One region of the Erwinia sp. AK-PDG3-5 genome, then DNA from elsewhere that is predicted to be linked to it. Evidence: predicted binding sites of a transcription regulator. Region 1 holds the regulator's gene; the other holds the start of a gene.

Region 1 (3,414 bases):
GTGAAGGATGTTCGCCGCCAGTTAAGCAGCGGCGAAGCGGTGCTGGTGTGGTCTGAACTGCACGAGACGGTCAATATTATGCCGCGAGGTTCCGTGACCGGTTAAGTGGCAAAGATGACACCCGTGCGCGAAACATGGTACCAATGCGTGATCGATGTGACTTTTCTCAGGGAGGTATGCGCATGTCAGCCAAACATCCGGTTATTGCCGTCACCGGCTCCAGCGGGGCGGGAACCACCACCACCAGCCTGGCCTTCAGAAAAATCTTCCAGCAGCTGAATCTGCATGCCGCCGAAGTCGAAGGCGACAGCTTTCACCGTTATACCCGTCCTGAAATGGATATGGCGATCCGTAAGGCGCGCGATATGGGCCGCCATATCAGCTATTTCGGCCCGGAAGCCAATGACTTCGCCCTGCTCGAACAGACCTTCGCGGAATATGGTCGTTCAGGCAGCGGCAAATCCCGCAAATATCTGCACACCTATGATGAAGCGGTACCCTGGAATCAGGTTCCGGGAACCTTTACGCCGTGGCAATCCCTGCCGGAACCGACAGACGTGCTGTTTTATGAAGGGCTGCATGGCGGCGTGGTGACGCCGCAGAACAATGTCTCCCAGCAGGTTGATTTGCTGGTTGGCGTAGTGCCGATCGTTAACCTGGAGTGGATCCAGAAACTGGTGCGCGATACCAGCGAACGCGGCCACTCACGCGAAGCGGTGATGGATTCGGTGGTGCGATCCATGGAGGATTACATCAACTTTATTACGCCGCAGTTCTCCCGCACGCACATTAACTTCCAGCGTGTGCCGACCGTAGATACCTCTAACCCGTTCGCGGCGCGCGGTATCCCGTCGCTGGATGAAAGCTTTGTGGTGATCCATTTCCAGGCGCTGGAAGATATCGACTTCCCGTATTTGCTGTCGATGCTGCAGGGATCGTTTATCTCGCACATTAATACGCTGGTGGTGCCGGGCGGCAAGATGGGACTGGCGATGGAGTTGATTATGGGGCCGCTGGTGAAACGTCTGATCCAGGGTAAGAAAATAGAGTAAGCCCCGCGGGAACGGGGCTTAAGGCGGCGATGGGATGACTTACGCCGGTAACTCAATCACTTCATAGCTGTGGGTGATTTCCACGCCTTTGCCCAGCATCAGTGCGACCGAGCAATATTTCTCAGCGGAGAGATCAACGGCACGCGACACCGCTTTATCGCCTAACGCCACGCCGGTGACGATAAAGTGCAGATTGATGTGGGTGAACAGGCGTGGGGCCTCTTCACGGCGTTCGGAGCTGAGCTTCACTTCGCAATCCTTTACGTCGTGGCGGCCCTTCTGCAGAATGGAAACCACGTCGATTGCGCTGCATCCGCCCGCGGCCATCAACACCATCTCCATCGGGCTCGGGGCTTTATCGCCCGCATTTCCGTCCATCAGAACCTGATGCCCGGATGAGGATTCTCCCAAAAACGTTAACCCTTCAACCCACTTGACTCGAGCCTGCATAACAATTTCCTCTAATTCATTCAGTTATCGCCAGATTACGCTTTAGCCAGAAAAACGGCAATGCGGCAATTTTCGCACTATGCTGAAGCGAGACAACACAAGACACTCGTTGAAAGCTGTGCTACAAACAAAGCTGTAATATTTTCGTCAGTACTCTACAGGCACGACGAAACGAATCGCATAACGAGCCAGGCTTTTAACAGAGGCCCGAATAAATTTCCTGATGGGAAACGCTTGACTATTTCAACGCCTGGCAGGGAACTCTGCCCCTGTATTTAGGCACGATTACAACAGAGGATAACAGCGAATGGTTCTCGGCAAACCGCAAACAGACCCGACACTTGAATGGTTCCTGTCTCATTGCCATATTCATAAGTATCCATCCAAGAGCACGCTGATTCATCAGGGTGAAAAGGCAGAAACCCTCTACTACATCGTCAAAGGTTCAGTAGCGGTGCTTATCAAGGATGAAGAAGGCAAAGAGATGATCCTGTCTTACCTCAATCAGGGCGACTTTATTGGCGAGCTTGGCCTGTTTGAAGAAGGTCAGGAGCGCAGCGCGTGGGTACGCGCGAAGACAGCCTGTGAAGTGGCTGAAATCTCCTACAAAAAATTCCGTCAGCTGATCCAGGTTAACCCTGACATTCTGATGCGCCTGTCTGCACAGATGGCGAATCGCTTGCAGGTCACTTCTGAGAAAGTGGGCAATTTAGCTTTCCTCGATGTGACGGGTCGCATCGCGCAGACCTTGCTGAACCTGGCAAAACAACCGGACGCCATGACGCACCCGGATGGGATGCAGATCAAGATCACCCGCCAGGAAATTGGGCAAATCGTTGGCTGTTCTCGTGAAACAGTGGGACGCATTTTGAAGATGCTGGAAGATCAGAACCTGATCTCGGCACACGGTAAAACTATCGTTGTCTACGGCACGCGCTAATCGGCTCTGATCCACGGCGCAACACCTGGTGTTGCGCCTTTTTATTTGGTGTGGAGTGATGTGGCGTCGACTGATTTATCACCCGGAGATCAACTACGCATTGCGCCAGACGCTGGTGCTCTGTTTACCGGTAGCGATGGGATGGCTGCTGGGCGACTTGCAAAAAGGGTTGCTGTTTTCCTTAGTCCCTGCCTGTTGCAACCTCGCTGGCCTTGATACTCCTCATAAGCGCTTTTTCAAACGCCTGATCGTTGGCGGAATCCTGTTCGCCTTCAGCAGTTTCCTGATCCAGTACCTTGCCGGTCACCACGTTCCCCTGCCCGTGATCCTGTTTTCGATGGCGATGCTGCTGGGCGTCACCGGCGAAATCAGCCCGCTGCATGGTCGCCTGCTGCCCGGCTCGCTGATAGCCGCAATCTTCACCCTTAGCCTGGCAGGACGCATGCCGGTGTGGGAACCGCCGATGCTCTACGTGCTCGGCACCATCTGGTACGGCGTGTTCAACTGGGTCTGGTTCTGGCTGTGGAAAGAGCAGCCGCTGCGGGAAACCTTAAGCCTGCTCTATCGCGAGCTGGCGGGTTACTGCGAAGCGAAATACACCCTGCTGACCAAACTCACCGATCCGGAGAAAGCCCTGCCTCCGCTGCTGGCGCGCCAGCAAAAAGCGGTCGACCTGATCACCACCTGCTATCAGCAGATGCATATGCTGTCAGCCACCAACAACAATCACCACAAGCGGCTGACCCGCGCGTTTCAAATCGCGCTTGATTTGCAGGAGCACATCTCCGTCAGCCTGCATCAGCCGGAAGAAGTGCAAAAGCTGGTGGAGCAAAGCCATGCCGAAGCGGTGATCCGCTGGAATGCGCAGACCATCGCCGCCAGGCTACGTGAACTGGCCGACGATATCCTCTACCACAAGCTGCCCGAGCGCTTCACCATGGATAAGCAGCTTCAGGCGCTGGAGAAGATCTC
Region 2 (3,414 bases), 1.0 Mb from region 1:
ACGGAGTTACCCATGATCAGCTGCGCCAGGCCGCCGAAGATGGTGGCCCAGAAGCCCGATTTTTTGCCGGCATCAATCGCCGCCAGCCAGAAGATCACCGGCATCACGGTGTTCACCAGCAGGTTAGCCGCAGGTACCAGCACTTTTACGGCGGTCACCTGCAGCGCGGCCGGTACCGCTGAGGCGGTAGAGTTGAGGAACGCCACGACGATCATGCCGATGATGCCGCAGGCAATCGCCATTTTTTTCGGGTCATGCAGGGTTTCTGCCACGTTGCGGTTTTTCACCATCAGTGCCGCCGCGCCCCAGTGCGGGATGATGCGGTGGTCAACGTCCTGGGTAAAAGAACCGGCTGCAACGGACGATGCCCAGGCGTTAAAGAAGAAGCCCAGGCCAAAGGAGAAGTGAGAAGCAGGATCGCCTTCACAGGAATTCAGTTCACCCAGTGTACGAAATGCCCCCATCCCCTGCGTTGTTGGCGCGTGGAACATGCGCGCCGCTCCGGCGCCAACGCCCACACCGACAAGACCGCCGATAATAAGTGACTTAAAGAGAATAATTAAAAACATCAGTCTTCCTTTCAGGCTTTCGCCAACGTTTTTAAATCAGGTTATTGCTGCCCTTACGGACAGTGCTTTATTGCGAAACGAAGCTGACTTTGTCAGTGTCGATCACCGTTACGTTGACGGTAATATCCAGCTCGACGCTGTAACTCCGCCGTTGTCTTGCCAGAAAGAAGAACAAAAACTTCTCCTGTCTGACACTCTCCCGGGCCTGAACCACCTTCACATCCTCTGGTTCAATCCGCAGCAGAACCTTGTTGGTCGATTTCAGCACGGTGTTCTGAACCCGGCTTAGCGCATCGGCAAAGGCGCGCTCTTTGCTATCGCCTTTGCCGCTGACGTTCACCGTGGTAGTGAATTGTTCCTTCATCGATCAGCTACCGTGCTTCTTGTTCCACGCCTGAACCAGACGCTCGCCCAACTCTTCTTTGTCCATAAAGCCGAAGCCCAGTACGGTGGCACCCTCGTTGATGGCGGTAACGCCTTCGTCGACGGAACGCATACCGTGCTTCGCCTTGTAGCCATATTTGTTCTGTGCGGTGATCGCACCCGCACCGCCGCTGCCGCAGAAGGAGATGCCGAAAGAGGCGCCTTCCGCTTTCATCACGTCGCCCAGCTTCATATCTGCCGCCACGCCAGGCACAACCACGGCTTTACCGCCCGCTTTCTCAACGCCTGCCGCCACTTTCTGGCCTTTACCTAAACGATCGCCGATTACTACGATGACTTGTGACATGGTGAATTCCTCAATGTTGAATTTTTACCAGACCTGGCTGGCAGGCCCTGCGGGGTTAATCGTTTTCTTTCGCCACTTCAAAGTGGACGGAGAGCAGCCAGGCCTCTTCTTTTGGCAAATTGCCAAACAGATCGACCACCTGCTGCGCCAGAGCCATGGATCCCGGGGAGATATCTTCAAACAGCTCCTCTTCCACTTCAGGCAGCGGCTCGCCGGTCAGTGAGCGCAGCGCCATGGCCTTAACATGCGAAGCCAGCATCTGCTGCTGCACAGCGTTAGGGACGATAGCTTTTGCCGCAAAGAGGTCGGCAATCTGCGCCATCACTTTGTCTGCCAGCGCCTGAATAGCGTGATCGTCGTCGGTCGTGCTCACGGATGCCGCTCCATTATTCACTCTCTGCTCCTCATGTTCCGCTCGGACTCTGGCCTGAAACGGGGTTTATTCGCGTTACAAACAAATTAGTCCTCCGGCAGGCAACTGTGTAGACCGACTTTTTCCACTTCGAAGTGGAAATAGCACCGAGCGGTGTGGCTTGTGCCACAGAATCGTTAATTCATGCATAAAAGAGAAAGAAATGAGAGGAAAGTCACAGAATAGGGCTGGTATTCGCTAAGCCAATGCATTGATAGTAATTTTTTGCCGCGAAAAATGCGTAATACAACACCGGGGATATAGGAAAAACTTATCTCAGGGATATTTCAGCATACATTTAGCCGGAAACGGGCGTGCTGCGGGATAATGTCGGCAGGATAAAAGGGCGTATTTTTACGTGGGGGTTCAAAATGCAAAATAAATGGGCTCATGCGAGCCCGGGAAATTAACGAAACTTTTTGTGGTTCTCATTACGGGTGGCGGTGAATTTCTTCGCTTCCGCTTTCGCACCGGCCAGATCGCCGGCGTCGGCCAGTTTCATGCTGCTGTCAATCTGACCAATCAGCATGTCGAGACCCGCGTGGTAATCTTTGATTTCGGCACTGTCCACGGGTTTGCCTTTCAGCTTATCCGGGGTTTGCGTTTTTGCATTTTCCGCCGCACCGCGCATGCTGGTCAGGGCTTTTTTAAACTCACCGACATCGTCGGTTTTACTGACGGTATGTAAACCCGCATTCAGGGTATCCATATCGTCTTCCAGGCTGGCCATCGCCGATACGCTGGAGAACAACAGAGAGGCGGTCATCACGGCTAATAGGGCTCTACGCATTGCTCAATTCCTTCTTGTTATATGAGAAGTAAGACAATTTTTATTGGAAAAGCACGACAAAAAAGGGTGACCAAAAGGCCACCCCATAATAATACGCAAAAATGACGAAATTACTGCCCGGCGATTTTCATTTCTGGCAGCAGCACCGATCCACACTGGATATTGCTGCGCAGCTCAATGTCGCTGCCGACGGTGACCATGTTCATCCACATGTCTTTGAGGTTGCCAGCGATGGTCACTTCGCTGACCGGATACTGAATCTCGCCGTTTTCAACCCAGAAGCCAGCCGCACCGCGAGAATAATCGCCGGTCATGCCGCTAACGCCCTGCCCCATCAGCTCGGTGACCACCAGGCCGGTACCCATTTTCTTCAGCAGCTGATCGAAGCTGTCGCCCTGACCGGCGATGCGCCAGTTATGGATGCCGCCGGCGTGACCGGTGCTTTGCAGCCCCAGTTTGCGCGCCGAGTAGCTGGTTAACAGCCAGGTTTGCAGCACGCCATCTTTGACGATGTCACGCTGCTGGGTGCGCACGCCTTCGCTGTCGAACGGCGTCGAGGCCAGCCCTTTCAGCAGATGCGGCTGTTCCTGAATGGTCAGCCACTCCGGCAGGATCTGCTGGCCCATTGAATCGAGCAGGAAAGTCGATTTACGGTAGACGCTGCCGCCGCTGATGGCCCCCACAAGGTGACCAAACAGGCCGGTGGCCACTTCCGCAGCAAACAGCACCGGTGCTTTCATGGTGGACAGCTTGCGCGGAGAAAGACGGGACAGGGTGCGACGGGCGCACTCTTCACCGACCCATTCCGGGGATTTCAGATCGTCAATCGCCCGGCCAATGGTATAGGCATAATCGCGTTCCATATCGCCATTGGCTTCAGCAATCACGCTGCTGGAGATCGAGTGGCGGCTGG

The links. The regulator CRP, encoded in region 1, controls carbon source genes, mostly activating them, when cyclic AMP is high. The targets are predictions, from matches to a motif close to ATGTGANNNNNNTCACAT.
Region 2: a site for CRP is predicted at 1,875-1,892, ahead of AC1UKS_RS19700 (glycine dehydrogenase). Genes of this name have one in related genera too.

The regions. Positions count from the first base shown of each region.
Region 1 is NZ_CM165967.1:445,829-449,242, reverse strand. Features, by position in the region: gene AC1UKS_RS01970 (YheU family protein) at 1-105, shown strand, start outside; gene AC1UKS_RS01965 (phosphoribulokinase) at 183-1,052, shown strand; gene AC1UKS_RS01960 (OsmC family protein) at 1,092-1,502, opposite strand; gene crp (cAMP-activated global transcriptional regulator CRP) at 1,810-2,442, shown strand; gene AC1UKS_RS01950 (YccS/YhfK family putative transporter) at 2,501-3,414, shown strand, end outside.
Region 2 is NZ_CM165967.1:4,208,184-4,211,597, forward strand. Features, by position in the region: gene AC1UKS_RS19685 (DUF4311 domain-containing protein) at 1-569, opposite strand, end outside; gene AC1UKS_RS19690 (DUF4312 family protein) at 637-933, opposite strand; gene AC1UKS_RS19695 (SFCGS family glycine-rich protein) at 937-1,299, opposite strand; gene AC1UKS_RS19700 (glycine dehydrogenase) at 1,355-1,621, opposite strand; gene cybC (cytochrome b562) at 2,118-2,501, opposite strand; gene pmbA (metalloprotease PmbA) at 2,612-3,414, opposite strand, start outside.